DNA from 4 places in the Streptomyces sp. NPDC048566 genome. Region 1 is predicted to be linked to each of the others. Evidence: riboswitches for the same ligand, from Rfam matches in the RefSeq annotation. Region 1 holds a riboswitch; each other region holds the start of a gene.
The links. A riboswitch is a leader RNA that binds a small molecule or an ion and turns the genes downstream of it on or off. The one in region 1 is predicted to bind cyclic di-AMP.
Positions count from the first base shown of each region.

Region 1 (5,495 bases):
GAGTCGGTGTCGAGCCCGCGCTGATCGGCCGCCGCACCCCGTCACCGGCCGGGCCGCCCGCGGACGTCGGCCCCCGCCACCCGGAGCGGGTGCGCCGCACCCGCGCCCACGTGCCCGCGGCCCGGCCGGCACCGCCCGCGGCGGCCGGCCCCGGGTCCGCGGACCCGGGGCGCCGCCCGCCGGTGCCCGGTCAGGCCACCGACGCGATGCGCGTCTTGATGTCGTCCGGGGAGAGCGCGCCCTTGGCGGAGACGTGGTCTCCGGAGGACTCGCCGCGCAGCCGGCGGCCGATCCACGGGACCAGGTACTCGCGGGCCCAGTGGATGTTGTCGCGGCGCACCTCCAGGGTGCCGCGCGGCGGCTGGGGCGGCCAGGGCTGGTCCGGGTCGGCCGGCACCTCCAGGCCGAGGATCTGCCCGGCCCGCAGCGCCACCCGGGTGTGCCCCTCCGGCGACAGGTGCAGCCGGTCGCCCTCCCAGGCCCGGCGGTCCTGGACGGTCCTGAGGGACCACAGGTCGAGGACGGGGCAGCCGTAGCGGTCCGCGATGGCCCGCACGTGGCCGTTGTAGGTGGCGATCTTGCCCCGCAGATGCCGGAGCACGGGCACGCCACGGGTGTCGAAACCGGTGGTCACCATCACCGTGCCGACGGCCGAGGTGAGGTCGGCGACCGCGCGCTCGAAGCGCTCCGCGACGTCGTCGGGATCGGTACCGGGCCGGATGATGTCGTTGCCGCCCGCACAGAACGAGACCAGGTCCGGGCCGATCTCCTTGGCGCGCACGAGTTGCGTCTCGACGATCTGGTCGAGCAGTTTCCCGCGCACCGCGAGGTTGGTGTACGCGAAGTCGCCCTCGGGCCGCCGGTCCGCGAGCAGGACCGCGAAGCGGTCCGCCCAGCCGACGAAGGCGCCGTCGGGTCCGAGGTCGCCGACGCCCTCGGTGAAGCTGTCCCCCACCGCGACGTACGACCCGATCACTGATCTGCCGTCACTCTTCGAATGGTCTGCCACATCGGCCCATGATTCACCGCGGGATGTGAGCTACGCGACCGTAGGGAGGGGTTGACGGCCGGTGAGATAGACCACGCGTCCCCAGGTGGCCGATCGCGGAATAGAGCCTCCGCCGGGGCTGTTGACGTCCGCCGCGCGGGCGGACACACCGAAGGCCGGACCCCGGGGATCGTGGGGTCCGGCCTTCGGAGGCGGTCCTGCCGTCAGGAGCAGGTCACCGGGAGCACGGGTCAGCCGAGGGCGACGCCGTGCGAGCGCAGATACGCGACCGGGTCGATGTCCGAGCCGTAGTCGGGCGTGGTGCGGATCTCGAAGTGCAGGTGCGGTCCCGTGACGTTGCCCGTCGCGCCGGAGAGGCCGATCTGCTGGCCCTCGGTCACGCTCTGCCCCGCCGAGACCGACAGGGACGACATGTGGGCGTACTGGGAGTACCGGCCGTCGGCGTGCTGGATGACGACCTGGTTGCCGTAGGCGCCGCCCCAGCCGGCGGAGACGACGGTGCCCGCGGCGATGGACTTGATGGTCGTGCCGGTCGGGACGACGAAGTCCGTGCCGGTGTGGTAGCCGCTGGACCACATGCTGCCCGCCACGTGGTAGTTGGTGCCGATGGTGGCGCCGGCCACGGGGAGCGTGTAGCCCGAACCGGTGCTGGTGGAGGCGGCCTTGGCGGCGGTACCGGCCGTGTCCGCCTTCGCGGCGGAGGGCTTGGCCTGCGCGGTCTTCGGCGCGGCGGCCTTAGGAGCAGCGGCCTTCGGGGCGGCGGCCTTAGGAGCAGCGGCCTTCGGGGCGGCGGCCTTCGCACCGAGCGAGAGCTTCAGGCCCGGGTGGATCAGGGACGGGTCGCCGCCGATGGCGGAGCGGTTGTCGGCGTAGAGCTTCTTCCAGCCCCCGGAGACGTGCTGCTCGCCGGCGATCTTGGCGAGGTAGTCTCCGGCCTTCACCGCGTACGTCCTCGGCGCGGCGGCCTTGGCGGCGGCCGGCGCGACGGCGGCGGCCTTCTGCGTGTGCTGCGCGGCGGCGGGGGTCGCGGCGTGGGCGCCGGTGGCTCCCAGCAGCGGCAGCGCGAGTGCGGCGCCACCGGTGCCGGCCGCGGCGATCGTGCGGGTGAGTCGCAGGGACTTGGGACGGCGGTGCTTACCCTTCGCGGGCATGGCGAATTCCTCTCCGGCGCCTGCGAGGTGAGCTGTCGGGTGCGGGCTGGAGATGCCCGGCCGCGCTGCTGCGCGGCTGTACCCCTAGCCTGTTCCGGAATCCGGACCAGGCGCGGAACCTGTGGGTCCCCCGCTCCTGCCGTGTACGGGTGAGTGTGCGGAATTCCGGGCGGCGGCAGGATTGGGCGTCCGTCCGGATTGAGGCAGAACGTAGGCGAGAGGGGAGCGCGCGGACAACTGGGTGCGGATTTCCCACGCCTCCCTTTCTTGATCCATGCGGAATTCGCGGTCACACTCCGTGGAAAGACGATCTTTCCGGACATTCAAGAAGCCCGTATTCAAAGGCCCGTTGGAATGGGCGCTCGGCAACGCATCGTCACGAATATGACCCTGCTCACGCGGCGCACCCCATGCCGCCCCATTCCAGGGCCAGTTGGAATGAAGGATACAAAAGGGACAGAAGGGCCGGATGTGGCGCAGTCGGATCACCATCGCGTCGAGGTCGCCGCACGGACCGACGGACAATCCGTAAAGACACAGCGGCACATCGCTGCACATTTCGCCCGTTTCGACCTGTTCGCAGATCCCCGCCCGTCGAGTCCGCGCAGCCGGAGCGGGGCGGGCCGCTCGCCCCGGCTCTCTTCCGGAGCCCCGGCGAGGACCACGGCCTCGCCGCGGCGCCTCCCGCACGCCACCGAGTCCGCTCTCCGGGCCGCGCAGCCTGTAGAGGTCGCCTGCTGCACGACGGGCCTGATCTCCCTGTGGAGCGCACCCCACTCCCGCTCCCGCGCCGGCTCGGCCTCGCTCCGTCGGATGAGGCCGCCACCGACGCCCGGTACCGACGCCCGGCACCTCCGCCGTGGCGCTCACGAAGCGGAGGCGCGGGGAACCGGCCCGGCCGTCGGGCAGGGTGATCGGGTTGCCCGTGACCCGGGCCGCCGTGATCCGGGCCGGTGCACCCGGCCGAAGCCGTGCTGGATGGCGAGCGGGTCGATGGCGAGCCGGCCGAGCGGATCGGTGCTGCGGGAGGTCCACATCCCGGTCGGTGCGGGCCGGCACCCCGAGGTCGATCCGGCCGCCACCGCCGGAGCGCGCGACCGCTCGTCGTGCCGGTGAGCCGCCGGGTCCGGCCGTCCGCGCCGGTCTCGACCGTCCGTCCCCCACCGATGCGGGCAGGCGCGAGCAGGGATCGACGTCATCGGCGCGGGAGCGCGGGGAGGCAACGCCTGTGGACAACTCATTGCCTCAGGAACCCATGTCGTATCGTCGGGAAGGCGACCGAAGACAGCAGCCGCCGGGCGCCGCCGGGTCCGGCCGGTCGGCGGGCGGCCGACGATGAGGAGCCCCCGTGACGCAGCAGGTCCCGTCGACCGAGCCCGAGCTGGCCGGCGTGCGCAACTTCCGCGACGTGGGCGGCCTGCCCACCACGGACGGCAGGCGGGTGCGCCCGGGGCGGCTGTTCCGCAGCGGCCATCTCGCGCACGCGACGGAGCAGGACACCGCCTTCCTCGCCACGCTCGGCCTGCACACGATCTTCGACTTCCGCAACGCCGCGGACCAGAAGCTGGAGGGCCCGGACGTGGAGCTGCCCGGCGTGCGGAACGTGAACCTCCCGCTGAGCGACCCGGCGGACGGCAGCGAGTTCTGGAAGATGGTGCGGGACGGCGACCTCGACCAGCTGCGCGCGATACTCGGCGACGGCAAGGCAGCGGACCGCATGGTCGGCTCCTACCGCACCATCGTCCGGGAGCGCACCGCGGAGCACTCCCGGGTGCTGCTGTCGATGGCGGAGGACAGCGTGCCCGTGCTGATGCACTGCGCGGCGGGCAAGGACCGCGCGGGCCTCTCGATCGCGGTCACCCTGCTCGCCATCGGCGTCGAGCGCGACGCGATCGTCGCCGACTACCTGGAGTCGAACGCCACGCACCGGCGCTACAAGGTGCGGCGCAGCGGCTCCGCCGCCTCGGCCTACTCCCCCGAGATCATGGAGCTGCTCGGCCCGCTCTTCGACGCACGTGCCGAGTACCTGTCGGCCGCGTTCGAGACCATCGAGGAGACCTGGGGCGGGGTCGACCCGTACCTGGAGCGGGGGCTGGGGCTGACCCCAGCGCTGCGCGACCGGCTGCGCGAGCGTCTGCTGGACTGAAGCGCCCGCGCGGGTCCGCACCCCGCGTGCCCGCGCGGGGTGCCCGCCGCTACTGGTTGCGGGCGCCCAGGGTGAACAGCAGGTAGACGAAGGCCGCGAAGAGGTGGCCGACGGCGACGTAGATGATCAGCCGCACCCACAGGGCGCGCGGGAACTTCTCCTCCATGGACCGCTCGCGCGGTTCGGTGGGTTCGGTCATGACGTCCCTCCCGGGTCGGGGCGGCCCGCCGCCGGGCCGAGGCACAGCGCGGCGGTCGGGCTCTGCAAGAGCGTGTGGACGAACAGGAAGGCGGCACCGGTCCGCTCGGCGGCGGCGATCCGGTGCGGGGTCAGCGAGTCGAAGTGCGCGCTGTCGCCAGGGGCGAGGACGTGCACCGTGTCGCCGAGCCGCAGCCGGAGCCGCCCCTCGACGACGTACAGCCACTCCTCGCCGGGATGGACCCGCACGATGTCCCCCTGGGAGCCGTAGGGGACGTGTACGCGCAGGGCCTGCATGCCGCGCCCCGGGGCTCCGGCCTGCCAGTAGGTCCAGCCGCCGGCCGGCGTCGGGTCCATGTCGGCCGCGCGCACGACGGCGTCGCGCTCGGGGACCGTCTCGCCGAGCAGTTCGGAGACCGTCGTACCGTAGACCCGGGCCACGGCGAGCAGCATCGGCAGCGAGGGCTGGCGACGGCCGGTCTCCAGCCGGGAGAGGTGGGCCGGGGACAGCCCCGCGGCGCGGGCCGCGGCCTCCAGTGTGAGCGAGGCCCGGCGGCGCAGCGCGCGCAATTGCGGCGCCACGGCGTGCAGTTCGGCGGACGACGGGCCGGAAGGATCGTCGGGCGGGTCGCCGGACGGCTCGTCGGCCGCCCTCGGGTCGGCGGGACTCATGCCTCCATTGAGCCCGATCCTTGCCCTGGAGGCAATTTTCTTGCCTCCGAGGCAATTAGGCTCAGCGGTTGGCGACCGCCTGTTTGACCAGGGTCTTCCCGAAGTCCCACATCAGGCCGCCGCCGCTGTGCGCGTCGTCCATGACGGCGGTGAACGCCTCGACGAACCGGTCGACGTCCTGTTCGTCGACGACGAGGGGCGGGATCAGCTTGATGACCTCCAGATGGTCCCCGGAGACCTGGGTGAGGATGCGGTGGCGCTGGAGCAGCGGGACGACCACCATCTGTGCGAACAGTCCCTTGCGTGCGGCCTGGAGCAT
Region 1 covers NZ_JBICWL010000005.1:375,523-381,017, forward strand. Annotated here, with positions in the region: gene ACGFS9_RS12355 (TetR/AcrR family transcriptional regulator) at 1-24, shown strand, start outside; gene ACGFS9_RS12360 (SGNH/GDSL hydrolase family protein) at 191-976, opposite strand; gene ACGFS9_RS12365 (peptidoglycan DD-metalloendopeptidase family protein) at 1,240-2,160, opposite strand; cyclic di-AMP (ydaO/yuaA leader) riboswitch at 2,165-2,322, opposite strand; gene ACGFS9_RS12370 (tyrosine-protein phosphatase) at 3,509-4,306, shown strand; gene ACGFS9_RS12375 (DUF6126 family protein) at 4,356-4,505, opposite strand; gene ACGFS9_RS12380 (helix-turn-helix domain-containing protein) at 4,502-5,176, opposite strand; gene ACGFS9_RS12385 (aspartate aminotransferase family protein) at 5,238-5,495, opposite strand, start outside.

Region 2 (5,495 bases), on a different contig from region 1:
TCGGGAAGCCGGCCAGCACCTCGATGGCGTCGCGGCGGGCGATGTAGTCCTCGTGGGCGGCGCGGTAGGCGGCGGCCAGCTCGGGGTCGGCGGCCAGCCGGTCCGTCATCTCCTTCATGACCCCGTTCGCCTCCAGCGTGCCGATCGCGGACGCGGCCCGCGGGCACGTGAGGTAGTACGTGGTCGGAAAGGGGGTGCCGTCGGGGAGCCGGGGCGCCGTCTCCACCACGTCCGGCTGTCCGCAGGGGCAGCGGTGCGCGATCGCGCGCAGTCCGCGCGGCGGGCGGCCCAGCTGCTGCCGGAAGGCCGCGACGTCGGCGTCGGTGGGCTCGGTGCGCGCGGTGGTGGGCGGTGGCGTTTCCATGCCGTGAGTCACGTGTCTTTCTGATCGGTTCGGCGGTTCGTCACTGGTCGGCGGCGTCTGACTTGTCCACGCCGTCCCAGACGTTGGTGTACCAGGGGCGGTCGGCGCCGGCCCGTGCGGCCCGGGTCTGCCGCGTCGCGTCCGGGTCGACCACGATGTAGCCGGTCTCGCCGGGCAGGACGTAGTGCAGCCGCTGCCGGATCTGCTGCTCGGCGTAGGCGTCGTCCTGCCAGCGCGCCTTGAGGTCGCGCAGCTGCTCCACGCGGCGGCGGGCCTGCTCCTGGCGGTGCTGGAGGTCGGCGACCTCGGCGCGCTGGGAGACGTACTGCCGCATGGGGTAGGCGAGCGCGACGACCAGGGAGCACAGCACCAGGGCGAGAAGCGCGGCCCGGCCGGTGAGCCGGGAGCGGCGGGCCTGCCGCTTGGTCTGGGAGCGGTAGACCCGGGCCGCAGTCTGCTCGCCGAGCAGCTTGATCCTGGTCGCGGTGGAGAACCGGTCCCGGTCCTTCACGGCCATGAGTCCCGCCTCCCCAGTACGGGGCCCGCCGTGTGCGGGCCCGTCACGTGCGTACGTCCCCGCACACGGTACGGGACCGGGTACGGGGACGTACGGACGACGCTTCCGGGGCGGGTGGTGCTCAGCCCTTGAAGCGCGGGAACGCCGAGCGGCCGGCGTACACGGCGGCGTCGTCGAGGATCTCCTCGATGCGCAGCAGCTGGTTGTACTTGGCGACGCGGTCCGAGCGGGCCGGGGCGCCGGTCTTGATCTGCCCGCAGTTCACGGCGACCGCGAGGTCGGCGATGGTGACGTCCTCGGTCTCGCCGGAGCGGTGGGACATCATGCACTTGAAGCCGTTGCGCTGGGCCAGCTCGACGGCGTCCAGGGTCTCGGTGAGCGAGCCGATCTGGTTGACCTTGACGAGCAGGGCGTTGGCGGAGCCCTCCTCGATGCCGCGGGCCAGTCGCTCGGGGTTGGTGACGAACAGGTCGTCGCCGACGATCTGGACCTTGTCGCCCAGCCGGTCGGTGATGACCTTCCAGCCGGCCCAGTCGTCCTCGTACAGCGGGTCCTCGATCGAGACGAGGGGGTACGCGGAGACGAGCTCCTCGTAGTACTCGGTCATCTCGGCGGCCGAGCGGGACTTGCCCTCGAACTCGTAGCTGCCGTCCTTGTAGAACTCGGACGCCGCGACGTCGAGCGCGAGCGCGATCTGCTCGCCGGGGATGTAGCCGGCCTGCTTGATGGCCTCGACGATGAGGTCGAGGGCGGCGCGGTTGGACTCCAGGTTCGGGGCGAAGCCGCCCTCGTCGCCGAGGCCGGTGGACAGGCCCTTGGTCTTCAGCACCTTCTTGAGGGTGTGGTAGACCTCGGCGCCCCAGCGCAGGGCCTCGGAGAAGGACTCCGCGCCGACCGGAGCGATCATGAACTCCTGGATGTCGACGTTGGAGTCGGCGTGCGACCCGCCGTTCAGGATGTTCATCATCGGAACGGGCAGCAGGTGCGCGTTCGGGCCGCCCAGGTAGCGGAAGAGCGGCAGGTCGGACGCCTCGGAGGCGGCGTGCGCGACGGCGAGCGAGACGCCGAGGATGGCGTTGGCGCCGAGCGAGCCCTTGTTGTCGGTGGCGTCCAGGTCGAACATCGCCTGGTCGATCAGCCGCTGCTCGGTGGCGTCGTAGCCGACGAGCTCCGGGCCGATCTGCTCGATGACGGCGAGGACGGCCTTCTCGACGCCCTTGCCCTGGTAGCGGTTGGGGTCACCGTCGCGGAGCTCGATGGCCTCGAAGGCACCGGTGGAGGCGCCGGACGGGACGGCGGCACGACCCGTGCTGCCGTCGTCGAGGCCGACCTCGACCTCGACCGTGGGGTTGCCTCGGGAGTCCAGGATTTCCCGGGCTACGACGACGTCGATGGACGGCACGAGCATCTCCTTCTGGGATGTGACGCGGGTACGCAGTGCTTGGCCAGCCCTGCGGGACGAGCCTAACCGGCCCGGAGGGATCGGCCAGCCGATCGACCACCCCTTGGGCAGAACTCGCGGTACATAATGTTCCCGATCGGAACAAAAACAAAATGGAAAACCCCGCTCCGGATGCGTACGGGGGAACACGCACCGGAGCGGGGAGCCCGCGAGGGGCGGGGCCCCGGCCGCCCCGCCTGAGGGCGGGGCGGCCGGGGGCCGACCGTTCGGCCGGAGGGGCCGCACGGCCGGGAGGGTGGCCGCCGTCCGCCGAGGACGGCCACGTCCGGCCGGGGCGCGGCCCGGCTCAGCTCAGGTGGAGCTGCTGGCCCGGGAAGATGACGTCGGCGTCGTCCACGATGTCGTGGTTCAGCTTGAACAGCTTCTGCCAGCCGCCCTCGACGTGGTGCTTCGCGGCGATCGAGCTGAGGGTGTCGCCCTTGACGACCTTGTACTCGCCGTCGCCCTTCTCGACCTTCTTGCCGGTCGGGGTGGTGACGGTCTTCTTCGCGGCCGGGCGCTCCTGCGAACGGGAGGCGGGCTGCTCCGAGGAACGGGTGTCCTGCGAGCCGCCGGACGCCGAGGAGCCGGTGGAGGCCGAGGGGGTGGAGGCGGTGGAGCCGCCGCCGTAGGCGGCGCCCGACAGGCCCGTGCCGCAGGTCGGCCAGGCACCCTTGCCCTGCGCGGCCAGGACCTTCTCGCCGACGGCGATCTGCTGCGCCTTCGACGCCTGGTCGGCGGTGGAGGCGTAGGCGGTGCCGCCGTACGCGGCCCAGGTCGAGGACGAGAACTGCAGGCCGCCGTAGTAGCCGTTGCCGGTGTTGATCGACCAGTTGCCGCCGGACTCGCACTGCGCGACGGCGTCCCACTCGGAGGCGGTCGCGGCGGAGGCGTTGCCGGCCGCCATCAGCGGAGCGGCGATGGCGACACCGGTGACACCGGCGAGCGTGGCGACACGGGTGGCCTTGTTCGGGCGGCGGTGCTTGCCCTTGCTGGAAAACAGCATCGAGTTGATCCCCTCACCGACGCCTGCGAGGTGAGCTGTCGGGTTCGGGCCGGTTGAGTGCCCGGCCGCGCCACCCGGTTCCGTCCGGAACCTCGGCGCGCGGCTTTACCCCTAGCCGCTCCCGGGCGTCTGTCGACTCCCGTTCGCGGCACCTACCTTGGGTCCCCCGCTCCTGCCCACGGCGCTTGACGCGACGACTGTTCCCGTACGGCCGCCGGCAGGATTCGGCGTTGCGGTCGTCGGGGCCCGCGGTGGCGAGCGATCACGACCGTAAGCAGTCGATCGCCGTATTTTCAAAGACGATCAGGGCTTCTGAGACTCATGTCTCACTCGCGCCAAACCGGACAATAGCGAGCGAACCATGACGCGAACTCCCGCTACTTTTCGACCGTTTCGGCATCAAGAGCAAGGCTCTGACCGGGCAGGATGAGGTCGGGGTCGGCACCCACCGTCCGCTCGTTCGCGGCGTACAGCCCGGACCACCCGCCCGCGAGGTCCAGGGTGTCGGCGATCGTCGAGAGGCTGTCCCCGGCGCGCACGACATACGTGCCGCCGTCCGCGTCGCGCGCCTCGTCCACGCCGCGTGAGGCGTGCCGCCCGCCCGCGGCGTCGGCACGGGCGCCCGCGTCGGCGTCCGCCGCGTCCTCGTCGGCACTGCCGCCGCGGTGCCGCCCGGGCGCGGTCGACGCGCTCGCGGAGGGTTCCGAAGCGTCCCCGCTCCGGCCCGACTTGTCCGCCGTGCCGGTTTCGTCGGGCGTCTCGTCACCGGTCGCGCCCCCGCCCGGCTCCTCCGTCTTCCGCGAGGTGTCGGACTTCGTGGTGTTCTCGGTCACCTCGGGGGAACCGGTCTCCGCGGAAGAGGACGTGTCGGACGATCTGGACGATCCCCGCGAAGGCGACGAGTCGGGCGAGGTGGACAGTCCGGTCGCATCGGATTCGCCGTCGCCCGACGCCCCGTCACCCATGCCCGTGTCGACCTCGACCCCGGCCGAGCTCTTGCTGAGCCCGGAGAGCGGCCCGCAGGTCGGCCAGGCGGCGAGCCCCTGGCCGTCGAGCACCTTCTCGGCGACGGCTATCTGCTGCGAGCGGCTGGCCTGGTCGGGCGTCGGCGCGTAGACCCGGCCGCCGTACGCCTCCCAGTTCTCCTGGGAGAGCTGGAGCCCGCCGTAGTACCCGTTGCCGTTGTCGGCGCTCCACGCTCCGCCGCTCTCACACTCCGCCACCCGGTCCCAGGTGGTGCCGTCGGCCGCGCTCGCGCTCGACGCCCCGAGCAGCGGGATCGCGATGGCCGACCCGGTCACCCCCGCGGCGACGATGAGGGCCGGGGCCTGACGGGGGCGCCGATGACGGCCGTTCCCGGAGAGCATGCGGAAGCCTTTCGCGTGACAGCGGGGTGAGTGCGGCACCCACGGCGAAGTGATCGGTGCCGGGGCCGCATTGATGGGTGAACGTATCCGGACTCGAACGCTTGTCACAAGTCGATGCAGCGCAGATCACGTGAAGATCACAGATTTGACGGCGTGTCAGTTGACAGCCGGGGTCACGACGACCGGTCCGGCGTCCACCCCTCCTCCCCGGACTCCCCGCCGGAGCGCTGTACGGACGCACCGGGCGAAGCGGTCGCGGACGGCCCGACCGGGGCGAACTCCACCGGAAGCGTGCGCAAACCGCGCATAATGAGCCCGCCGCGCCAGCGGAGGTCAGCCGGGTCGACGGCGAGCCGGAGATCGGGGAGGCGGGTGAGGAGGGTCGCCAGCGCGGTCTGCCCCTCCAGCCGGGCGAGCGGCGCGCCGAGGCAGTAGTGGATGCCGTGGCCGTAGCCGAGGTGCGGGTTGTCACGCCGCGTCAGATCGAGGGTGTCCGGCCCGTCGAAGCGCTCGGGATCGCGGTCGGCCGCGGCGAGCACGACGAGCACCGGGTCCCCGGCGGCGATGTCCTGGCCGCCGATCCGCACGTCCTCGGTCGCGAACCGCCAGGTCGCCAGCTCCACCGGGCCGTCGTAGCGCAGGAGTTCCTCGACCGCCGTCTCCAGCAGTCCGCTCTCCCCGGCCCGCAGCGAGGACTCCAGGCGGGCCCGCTCCCCGGGGTGGGTCAGCAGGGCGTACAGCCCGTTCCCGATCAGGTTGACCGTCGTCTCGAACCCGGCGAACAGCAGGATGAACGCCAT
Region 2 covers NZ_JBICWL010000001.1:820,554-826,048, reverse strand. Annotated here, with positions in the region: gene ACGFS9_RS03700 (DUF501 domain-containing protein) at 1-364, opposite strand, end outside; gene ACGFS9_RS03695 (septum formation initiator family protein) at 405-881, opposite strand; gene eno (phosphopyruvate hydratase) at 1,003-2,289, opposite strand; gene ACGFS9_RS03685 (transglycosylase family protein) at 2,630-3,328, opposite strand; cyclic di-AMP (ydaO/yuaA leader) riboswitch at 3,334-3,522, opposite strand; gene ACGFS9_RS03680 (transglycosylase family protein) at 3,706-4,695, opposite strand; gene ACGFS9_RS03675 (cytochrome P450) at 4,869-5,495, opposite strand, start outside.
Region 2: it holds a riboswitch for cyclic di-AMP, as region 1 does, so the genes downstream of both, ACGFS9_RS03685 (transglycosylase family protein) here and ACGFS9_RS12365 (peptidoglycan DD-metalloendopeptidase family protein) in region 1, are expected to answer to the same signal.

Region 3 (5,495 bases), on a different contig from region 1:
GCGTCCGCGCGCTTGCATACAGTGGCAGGACCGACAGGAATGACGCAGTTCCGCGATCGAAGGGACGTACATGCCCATGGGTCACACGGCCGCAGCCGAGGCAGGCTCCGGCGGCCTGACAGCGACCGAGCACCGCCTGGCCAACGGCCTGCGCGTGGTGCTCTCCGAGGACCACCTGACCCCGGTCGCGGCGGTGTGCCTCTGGTACGACGTCGGCTCCCGGCACGAGGTCAAGGGCCGTACCGGACTCGCCCACCTCTTCGAGCACCTGATGTTCCAGGGCTCCCACCAGGTCCACGGCAACGGTCACTTCGAACTCGTCCAGGGCGCCGGCGGCTCCCTCAACGGCACGACGAGCTTCGAGCGCACCAACTACTTCGAGACCATGCCCGCCCACCAGCTGGAGCTCGCCCTCTGGCTGGAGGCCGACCGCATGGGCTCGCTGCTCGCCGCCCTGGACGACGAGTCGATGGAGAACCAGCGCGACGTCGTGAAGAACGAACGCCGGCAGCGCTACGACAACGTCCCGTACGGCACCGCGTTCGAGAAGCTGACCGCGCTCGCCTACCCGGCGGGCCACCCGTACCACCACACGCCGATCGGGTCGATGGCGGACCTGGACGCCGCCACCCTGGAGGATGCCCGCGCGTTCTTCCGCACCTACTACGCGCCCAACAACGCCGTCCTGTCGGTGGTCGGCGACATCGACCCGGAGCAGACGCTCGCCTGGGTCGAGAAGTACTTCGGCTCCATCGCCGGGCACGACGGCAAGCCCGCCCCGCGGGACGGCGCGCTGCCCGAGACCATGGGCGGGCAGCTGCGCGAGGTCGTCGAGGAGGAGGTGCCGGCCCGCGCCCTGATGGCCGCCTACCGCCTCCCGGAGGACGGCACGCGCGCGTGCGACGCCGCGGATCTGGCGCTGACCGTGCTCGGCGGCGGAGAGTCCTCCCGGCTCTACAACCGTCTCGTCCGCCGCGACCGCACCGCCGTCGCGGCCGGCTTCGGTCTGCTGCGGCTGGCCGGGGCGCCCTCGCTGGGGTGGCTGGACGTGAAGACGTCCGGTGACGTGGAGGTCCCGGTCATCGAGGCCGCCGTCGACGAGGAGCTGGCGCGGTTCGCCGCGGAGGGCCCCACCGCCGAGGAGATGGAGCGCGCGCAGGCCCAGCTGGAGCGCGAGTGGCTGGACCGGCTCGGCACGGTCGCCGGACGGGCGGACGAACTGTGCCGCTACGCCGTCCTGTTCGGTGACCCGCAGCTGGCCCTGAGCGCCGTGCAGCGCGTCCTCGAGGTCACCGCGGACGAGGTCCGGGAGGTCGCCGCGGCCCGCCTGCGGCCCGACAACCGCGCCGTGCTCGTCTACGAGCCCACCGCCCCCGAAGCCACCGACGCCGCTGACGACACCGACGAGGAGGCGGCGAAGTGACCGAGCTCGCCACCATGGACTTCCATCCGCAGCCGCAGGCCGGCCGGCCCAAGCCGTGGGCCTTCCCCGCGCCCGAGCGCGGCACCCTGGGCAACGGCCTCACCGTCCTGCGCTGCCACCGCCCCGGCCAGCAGGTCGTGGCCGTCGAGGTGATCCTCGCGGCACCGCTGGACGCCGAGCCAGAGGGGCTGGACGGCGTCGCCACGATCATGGCGCGTGCCTTCTCCGAGGGCACCGACAAGCACTCGGCCGAGGACTTCGCCGCGGAGCTGGAGCGCTGCGGCGCCACGCTCGACGCGCACGCCGACCACCCGGGGGTCCGGCTCTCCCTGGAGGTGCCCGTCTCGCGCCTGGCCAAGGGACTCGGGCTCCTCGCCGACGCCCTGCGCGCCCCGGCCTTCGCGGACGGGGAGATCGAGCGGCTGGTGCGCAACCGGCTCGACGAGATCCCCCACGAGACGGCCAACCCGGCCCGCCGCGCGGCCAAGGAGCTGTCCCGGCAGCTGTTCCCCGCGACGGCCCGCATGTCGCGCCCGCGCCAGGGGACCGAGGAGACCGTCGAGCGGATCGACTCCGCGGCCGTACGGTCCTTCTACGAGAAGCACGTCCGTCCCGCCACGGCCACCGCCGTCGTCGTGGGTGACCTCACGGACGTCGACCTGGACGCCCTGCTCGGCGACACCCTGGGCTCCTGGACGGGTTCGTCCGCCGAGCCGCGCCCGGTGCCGCCGGTGCACGCCGACGACACCGGACGCGTGGTCATCGTGGACCGTCCCGGCGCCGTGCAGACGCAACTGCTGATCGGGCGCGTCGGCGCCGACCGGCACGACCGTGTGTGGCCCGCCCAGGTGCTCGGCACGTACTGTCTCGGCGGCACCCTCACCTCGCGCCTGGACCGCGTCCTGCGCGAGGAGAAGGGCTACACCTACGGCGTGCGGTCGTTCGGGCAGGTCCTGCGCTCCGCCCCGGACGGCTCCGGTGCCGCCATGCTCGCGATCAGCGGCTCGGTGGACACGCCGAACACCGGCCCGGCTCTGGACGACCTGTGGAAGGTCCTCCGCACGCTGGCGGCCGAGGGGCTGACGGACGCGGAACGCGACGTCGCCGTGCAGAACCTGGTGGGTGTGGCGCCCCTCAAGTTCGAGACCGCCGCCGCCGTCGCGGGCACGCTCGCCGACCAGGTCGAGCAGTTCCTCCCGGACGACTACCAGTCGACCCTGTACCGCCAACTGGCCGCCACCGGCACGGTGGAGGCCACCGCCGCCGCCGTCAGCGCCTTCCCGACGGACCGTCTGGTGACGGTCCTGGTGGGCGACGCGGCCCGGATCGCGGAGCCGGTCAGGGCGCTCGGCATCGGCGAAGTCAGCGTCGTCTCCGCCGAGTAGGACCGTGTGACCGAGATGGGCCCTGGTGACCGATGCGTCGCCAGGGCCCTCCTTTACGCGGACATCGTCGCCAAGATGTCCGTATTGGTACGGAGGTTGGCTTCTGCGCTGTGGGATGCGCTACAAAAAACGTGATCCGTTTGTTGTTCGAAAGACGCCGCGTCTAGCGTCGGTCCGGCTGTTCGTCAGGCAGTGCGCCGCGCCCGCGGCACCGGACAGTCATCGCCGAGTCCCCGCATGGCGCGAGCCAGGGGAGCCGGGGACCCACACGCAGTCCCTGGGGTGAATCGGACGCCCTCCCGGAGGGGGTCCGTAGGAGACCTTCCTGCTCCGAACCCGTCAGCTAACCCGGTAGGCGAGAAGGAAGGAAAGGACCAGCCCCTTCATGGCGTTCACCTGTGGCACCGGGAAGCATCGTCGTCCGGGCCGCGTTCAGCGCGGCACGAAGAACGCCGTCGGCGTCGCGGCCCTCACCACCACCGGTGTCCTCGGAACCCTCGCGGCCCCGGCGTTCGCCGCCGAGTCCTCCGTCGAGCAGACCGGACTGACCCAGGCCGTCACCATCGGCGGCTCCGTCGCCGAGCAGATCGACGAGCAGGCCGCCGCCCAGCAGCACGCGGCCGACGTGGCCGCCGCGCGGGAGAAGGCCGAGCAGGCCGCGCGCAAGAAGGCCGCCGAGCAGGCCGCGCAGGCCCGCGAGGCCAAGGAGCGTGCCGCCCGCGCCGCCGAGCGCAAGCGGCTCAACAGCTTCGTCACGCCCATCCCCGGCTCCTACGTCTCCACCGGCTACCAGGCCGGCGGCAGCCTGTGGTCCTCCGGCAGCCACACCGGTGTCGACTTCCACGCGGCGTCGGGCACCTCGGTGCACGCCGTCGGGGCCGGCACCGTCGTCACGGCCGGCTGGGGCGGTGCCTACGGCAATCAGGTGGTGATCAAGATGCACGATGGCACGTACACCATGTACGGGCACCTGTCGTCGATCGGGGTCTCCGTCGGCCAGGCGGTCACCCCGGGGCAGCAGATCGCGCTCTCCGGGTCGACCGGCAACACCACGGGACCGCACCTGCACTTCGAGGCGCGCACCAGCGCCGAGTACGGCTCCGACATGGACCCCGTCGCCTACCTCCGCTCGCACGGCGTGAACGTCTGACGACCGCTTCGCCGCTTCTCCGCCGATTTCGATGCCCCGGCTCACCGAGCCGGGGCATCGTCGTTTCCGGGGTCGCCTGGCCAAAAAATATCCATGGATTCGGTCCTCCCATCGGAAATTAAGGCTTCCTGCAATAGAGTCGCTGAACAAGCGTCAATCGATGGCGTTTCGCGGGGATTAAAGCGGAGGTCGGATCATGCGTATTCCGGCGCACTCGGTATGCACGGCAATCCGTGACGACATCGTGGCGGGCGTCTACGAGCGAGGCGGCCGGCTCACCGAGGAACTGCTCGCCCGGCGCTACGGCGTCTCGCGCGTCCCCGTGCGCGAGGCCCTGCGCACCCTGGAGGCCGAGGGGTTCGTCGTCACCCGCAGGCACGCGGGGGCGTGCGTGGCCGAGCCCACCGAGCAGGAGGCGGCGGATCTGCTGGAGATGCGCATGCTGCTGGAGCCGATGGGTGCCGCGCGGGCCGCGCAGCGCCGCACCGAGGCGCACCTCAAGGTGCTCCGGGGCCTGGTCAGGCTCGGCCAGGAGCGCTCCCGGCGGGGCAACAGCGAGGACCTGCGCTCCCTGGGCGGCTGGTTCCACGAGACGCTCGCCCAGGCGTCGGGCAGCCCCGCGCTGACGTCGACGCTGTCCCAGTTGCGGCACAAGATCGCGTGGATGTACCTGGTGGAGGCGCCCGCCAATGCCGCGGAGTCCTGGGCCGAGCACGGCGCCATCGTGGACGCGGTCGCCCGCGGGGACGGGGAGCGGGCCCGTGCGATCACCGCGCTGCACGTGGAGCGCTCGGCGCCGGCGCACCGGCTCCGATTTCCCGCGGGCGGCGACCGCCAGGACCGTGTGAGGACTTCGCAACATCCCGTAAACATGACGGGCCAACGCCATTAACATGGGCGCCGTATACAAAGAAGGTTATTCGGGTGGCCGACTATTCTGCCGCCGCTTCATTCGTGTGCCCGACATTCCGGAGTGCGCTCCTTTCGTTCCGGGCGGCGCGGCCCGGGTGCCGTTCCGGGGAATTCTCGGACCGGTGTGCGGAAACGGCCGAGCCGCGCCCCCGGTGCAGGGTGGCGCGGCTCGGCCGTGTGGCGCCCGCGGGCCTCGTGGGCCGGCTCAGACGGTCTCGGGCAGCTCGTCGAGCCCCTCGGCGACCAGCTTGGCCAGGCGGTCGAGAGCGGCGTCCGCGCCCTCGGCGTCTGACGCGAGGACGATCTCCTCGCCACCCTGGGCGCCCAGGCCGAGGACCGCCAGCATGGAGGCCGCGTTGACGGGGGTGCCGTCGGCCTTGGCGATCGTCACGGGGACACCGGAGGCCGTGGTGGCCCGGACGAAGATGGAGGCGGGGCGGGCGTGGAGGCCCTCAGCCCAGCCGACGTTGACGCGGCGCTCAGCCATGTGATGCTGCCCTTCAGGTGTTCAGGGTTGTCTAGACCAGTGTCCCATATCGGGAAGCGTGCCCGGACGGGTGCCGCGCCCCGCCCGCGGACGGCGGCCCGTCGCGACGCCGTATCCCACAGAGTGCCTCGCGCCGCT
Region 3 covers NZ_JBICWL010000001.1:118,254-123,748, forward strand. Annotated here, with positions in the region: gene ACGFS9_RS00450 (M16 family metallopeptidase) at 71-1,423, shown strand; gene ACGFS9_RS00455 (M16 family metallopeptidase) at 1,420-2,808, shown strand; cyclic di-AMP (ydaO/yuaA leader) riboswitch at 3,022-3,180, shown strand; gene ACGFS9_RS00460 (M23 family metallopeptidase) at 3,194-3,958, shown strand; gene ACGFS9_RS00465 (GntR family transcriptional regulator) at 4,155-4,850, shown strand; gene ACGFS9_RS00470 (HPr family phosphocarrier protein) at 5,076-5,357, opposite strand.
Region 3: it holds a riboswitch for cyclic di-AMP, as region 1 does, so the genes downstream of both, ACGFS9_RS00460 (M23 family metallopeptidase) here and ACGFS9_RS12365 (peptidoglycan DD-metalloendopeptidase family protein) in region 1, are expected to answer to the same signal.

Region 4 (5,495 bases), on a different contig from region 1:
GCCCGCGGGGGAGAACCTGGGCCGTACGCGAACGCCGTCGCCGAGGAGCCGCGTGTGTCCGATGTCGTCTTCACCGCGGATTTCACCTCCACCCGTCAGTGGGTGGCGGGCCGTTCGTGGGCCTATCCCGACGGTGGTCCCGTCAACCCGCGGGACGACAAACTCGACCACCTCACCGACGACCCCTCCTATTCCCGCACGGGCGTCTTCCGCGCCACCCGGCGCCCCGACGGCCTGTGGAACGCGGGACTGCTCACCACCGAGGGCAGCGAGGACGGCTTCATGGTCCGGTCCGGAGACGTGCTGGAGGCCCGGGTGCGCCTGCCCGACGCCCGCGGCGCGTGGCCGGCGATCTGGACGTGGCGGGACGGCGGTCAGGAGATCGACGTCTTCGAGTACCACCCCGACAATCCCGACCTGCTCGAACTCTCCAACCACGTCCGCGACTCCCACCACTACCACCACGACGGGTCGGTGCGGCCCGGGGCCTGGGTGGACCTCGTGGTCGAGTTCGGCCCGCACCGCGTGGTGTGGTGGGTGAACGGCGTCCGGGCGTTCGCCGACCGGCGCGGGGTGGGCAGGCACTGGGAGGCCTATCTCATCGTCAACCTGTCGGTGTGCGCGGGGCGTTACCACCCGCCGCCCGATCCGGACGTCTGCGCGATGGACTTCGCCGTCGACACTCTGGTGGTGCGCAGACCGTCGCCGGAGGAGTGGGCCGCGATGGCGCAGGACGTCGGCCTGCTCGACTGATGCGGATCGTGTTCCGGGCGACGGGGCCGCCCGGAACACGATCGGCCGGCTCCGGGTGCATCCGCCGGGGCCCGGCGAACGGAAGTACGGCATCAGTAGCGACGTCGCGCTCGGGGCGCGTCGCGCCGAGGGGTGCCGAGGGCCATGACGAATCCGCAACCGGGTCGAGAGACTCCCGAAGCCGCCTACATCGGCCATGTCGGAGACTGCCGGGTCTGCCAGCGGGAATCGGGCCGCTGTCCGCGCGCCGAACGCCTGTGGCGGGCCTACCAGGAGTGGCGCAGCGGATACGGAACCCGCCCCGGACCGGCGGACTGAGCCGAGCGGCACCGGCCGCCCCGCCCGCGCCCGGCCGACCCGACGACCCGTTCCCCTCGCCCCGTCCCGCGGGCGCTTCCGGCCGGCGGGAGCCGTGCGGGACGCGCCACCGGCCGAGCCGTTCGGACGGCGCCGCGGGCCGGGAACCGAGCAGGCGAGGCCGTGGCTCGACACGGGCACTGCTGCGCGCCCTCGGGTGATCGACGATGATGGGCGCGGTGGCCGTCGCACGACCGGTGACAGGCGCGGCGACCGGGAAGGCGGAGCGGGCCCCGGTCCCTGCGCCACGGCACGGCCAAGCGGCCGTGGCACGCCGCGGAGGCGTGACCAAACCGCGGGCGATCGGGCTACGGATATCCGGTGTCCGGCGACCGTCGTCGGCGGACGAGGCAGCGGCGTCCAGGCGCCCCGACGGTGAAGAGGTGCCATGCGAGGCTCCGCGAGGATGTCCGACCGCGAGGGAACGCGGCCCGGGACGGCCCGGGGCCTCACGGCGCTGGCGCCGCACCGGATGCCCGGCGGGGAGGAGGGACCGGCGCGGGCCGCGGTGCTGATCCTGCACGGCGGACGGGCCGACAGCCTGGCCCCGTCGCGGCCCTGGCACGTCTCCCGGCTCCGCATGCGGCCGTTCGTCCGCTCCGTCCTGCGGTCCGTGCCGGACCCCGGCGTCGTGGTCGCCGAGGTGCGCTACCGCGTCCGCGGCTGGAACGGAAGCGCCGCCGACCCGCTCGCCGACGTGCACCGCGCACTCGCCGAACTCACCGAAATGGTCGGCGAGGTGCCGGTCGTGCTCGTCGGTCACTCGATGGGCGGCCGTGCGGCGCTGCGCGCCGCGGCGGCGCCGCAGGTCCGCTCGGTGGTCGCCCTGGCACCCTGGTGCCCCGAAGGCGAGCCGGTCGCCCACCTGCGCGACACGCGCCTGGTGGTGCTGCACGGGGACCGGGACCGCATCACCGACGCGGCGGCGTCCTTCGCCCTGGTCCGACGGGCGGCGGGGGAGGGCTCCACGGCACGCGCCGTGCGGGTCGCGGGGGGCGACCACGCGATGCTGCGGCGTGCCCGGACCTGGCACCGGGTCACGGCGTCCGCGGTGGCCGCGCTGCTGCCGGGCGCCGACGGCGCGGACGGCGTCCTGCCCGCGGCGGGGCCGGACGGCCGCCCGGGTGTGCTCTGAGCCCCGGTTCGCACCGGGGGACCGGTCCTACGCCGAGTCGAGTCGGTCGGCCGGATCGGGGCCCGGGGAGAAGGGCCGGCGTGTGCCCGCCGGTGTGCGCGGTGCGGAACCGGGCAGTCCCCCCGTGGACGGATCCCAGCTGAGGATCCACTCGAAGTCGCGCTGCAGCCGCCGGGCTTCGCTCCGTACGAGTGTCGGTATGTCACCGCGTTCGGCGACCAACTGGGCGTAGATCGGTGCATCGTGCACGGGGGAATCCTCGACTCGCTCTCGTGGCCGCCGGCGGGCCTCTGCCCTGTCGACGGTAGGGCGGACGCGCGGCCGAGGAGGAGATCCGGCCAGGTCGGCCAAATCCGGTCAGAGCCCGGCCATCGACAGCCGCCGATGCCGAACAAGCTGTCAGGGAACGCCAGTTCTGTGCGCACCTGCGGCGTCCCCGCGGACCAGGGCGGGCGAGCCGCACGCTCCCGGCGGGTGGCCGCGCCGCCGGGTGGGCGGACCGGTCCTCGCCGGCGCCCCGGGGCCTCGCCCCGGAAGTCGCTCCGTCGAACCCGCCCGTGTCGCAGGCCGGTTCGCCGACCGACCGTGCCCCCGACGTCGCGCAGCGCGGCGATGCGATGAAGGTCACGAAAACGTATCGGACATCTGGGACGTGGATCTTCACACGGGGTGCACAACTTGGCTAAGTTGACGTCCGGCCGTCCGATTCCCTCCGGCGACAGCACGCCGGGCGGTGCGGCCTCCGCCGAGTTCGGCCCGTCCCCGCGGCGGCCGGAGCCGGGGACCCACCGAACCCGGGGTGAATCGGCCGGCTGCCGCACGGGCAGCGGCCGTAGGGCACACCTTCCACAGCCGTCCGCCCGAACCCGACAGCTAACCCGGTAGGCGGATGACGGAAGGAGTGCCAACCCCATGGCGCCGGAACGCACCCAGCCCAGCGGCGAAGAAGTCCGCAGGCGGCTCGCATCCCTCTACGACCGGGCCGAGGACGACACCGGGAACTTCAACGCGACCCGGGCGCTTGCGGCCCGTTCCCGCCGGGTCGAGCGCCGCTCCGCCGCCCGCGGGCCCGCCGACCCACGGCCCGCCGCGGCGGAGCCCGCTGCCGCCGATCCGGCCCGGGAGGACCTGATGCGCCAGTGGTTCGACGGCGCGCGGTCCCGGCTCGGGCCCACCGTCGCGGCGGTGCTTCCCGCAAGCCGGGAGCCGCTGCCGCATCCCGCGCCCCCCCGGACGGCGCGGGATGCGGCACTCCCCGCGGAACTCCCGGCCGCGCAGCTGGGGCAAGGTCCCCGTCCGGTGGCGGAGTTGACGGCCGGACCCGGCGCCGAGCCGGCCCCCGCCCCCGGCGCGGAGCTCACCGCCCGCCCCCTTCTCGAACTGACCGCGGCCCCCGCGTCCGCACCGGCGGCCGAGGCCGCCCTCACCGCACCCGACACCGGCGGCACGCCCTGGCCCACTCCCGGGCCGGCCCGGCCCGAGTCCGGGGACCCGTCCTCCCCACGGTTCCGCAAGGACCGTGCCCGGCGCCAACTGGTGGCCGCGCGCGAGATGCTGAGCCGGCACGCCGCGCGGCCCGACGCCGCCCTGCCGGTGGCGTACCCGGCGGCGGAATCCGCTCCGGCCGCTCTGGAGGCCCCGTCGGCCGGCTTCGCGCCGTGGGAGACCGGGTCCCTGCCGGCCGCGCCCGTCGCCCCGGTCTCGGCCGACGGCTTCCCGTGGCCCGCCGCGGACACGGGACGCGCGCCGGTGCAGGGCGCCCCGGAGCCGGGCATCCCGTTCGAGCCCTGGTCGACGACCGTCCCCTGGTCGGACCCGGCCGCGGCGCCGTACGCGGACCCGCGTCCGGTGTGGCCCGCGGCCGCCGAACGGCCCGCGCCGGGCGCTCCCTGGCCGGCCGGCCCGGACGCCGGGTTCGACACCGGCGGTACCGCGGTCCTCGCGGCACCGCCGGTCACCGGCTACGACACCCGGGCCGCGGAGGCCGTGGCCTTCGCCCGGGCCCAGCTCGGCAGGCCGTGTGTCCGGGGAGCGTCGGGACCCGGTTCGTACGATTCCCCGGGGCTCACACGGGCCGCCTGGCGGAGCGCCGGTGTGCTGCTGCCTCGGACGATCCAGGACCAGTCGGGGATCGGGCCGGAGATCGCGCCGGAGGCCATGCTGCCGGGAGACCTGGTCTTCCTCCACGAGGATCTGAGCCACGTGGGCCTGTGCACGGGCGACGGCGTGATGGTGCACGCGCCCAGCCCCGGCGGCCGGATCACCGAGGAGCCGGTGCAGTGGACCGGCCCGGCCGCCGTCCACCGCGTCGTCCGCCCGGTCTGACGAACGGCGCGGCCGGCCACGGAGCACTCCGCCGCCGGCCGCGCCGTCCTGCCGTCCGCTCAGAAATCGCTGTCGATCCCCGTGACGGCGGCCGGGCCCAGCGGGGCGTCGTTCTCGGAGAGGCCGCTCTCGCGCAGGGCACCGGACACGAGCCGGACGGCCTCCGCCTCGGCGGTGCGCCGGTCGGCGGCCTCGACCTCCAGACGGACGGAGAACGTGTGGTTCTCGTCGACGGTGAGCAGGCTCAGTTCCTCGGTCTCGCCCAGGTCCGTGTTCTGCGGGTCCTGAGGGCGCAGCCTGCGCTCGACGTCTGCGCGGGAGGCCTCCGAGACGCCGTGGACGAACGTCCCGGGAACGGTGATGACGTAGGTGGTCACAGGAACTCCTAGCGTGCGTGCCCCGCGGGCCTTGAGGTGCGGTCGGCGATGTGATCGCCCGTATACCCCGCATTGTGACGGTCACCCGCGTCTTCTTCGCGCCGGAACACCCGGCTCCGAACGCCCGGCCGGACACGCGGAGCCGGCTGTTTGCGACCCGACGGCTCACAGCCGCAGGATCACCAGGGCCGTGTCGTCGGTGGCCCCGCCGGGCGGCAGGAGTTCGGTCAGCAGGGCGTCGGCGAGTGCCTCGGGATCGTCGCCCCGGTGAGCGGACACCGCTGCGGCGAGTCGTCCGATGCCGACGTCGATGTCCTCCCGGCGCCGTTCGACCAGCCCGTCCGTGTAGAGCACCAGCGTGTCGCCCACCCGGAAGCCGGTGCCCGCCTCGGGGCGGGCCACGTGTTCCGGCCGGGCGCCCAGCGGTGGATCGGTGGCCCGGTCGAGGAACTCCACCCGCCCGTCGCCGCGGAGCAGCAGCGGCGGGAGGTGCCCCGCACTGCTGTAGGTGACCGTACGCGTCCGCCAGTCCACGGCGACGGCCACCG
Region 4 covers NZ_JBICWL010000001.1:277,469-282,963, forward strand. Annotated here, with positions in the region: gene ACGFS9_RS01145 (beta-glucanase) at 55-753, shown strand; gene ACGFS9_RS01150 (alpha/beta hydrolase) at 1,517-2,245, shown strand; gene ACGFS9_RS01155 (hypothetical protein) at 2,273-2,494, opposite strand; cyclic di-AMP (ydaO/yuaA leader) riboswitch at 2,979-3,149, shown strand; gene ACGFS9_RS01160 (NlpC/P60 family protein) at 3,158-4,570, shown strand; gene ACGFS9_RS01165 (hypothetical protein) at 4,630-4,947, opposite strand; gene ACGFS9_RS01170 (PP2C family protein-serine/threonine phosphatase) at 5,113-5,495, opposite strand, start outside.
Region 4: it holds a riboswitch for cyclic di-AMP, as region 1 does, so the genes downstream of both, ACGFS9_RS01160 (NlpC/P60 family protein) here and ACGFS9_RS12365 (peptidoglycan DD-metalloendopeptidase family protein) in region 1, are expected to answer to the same signal.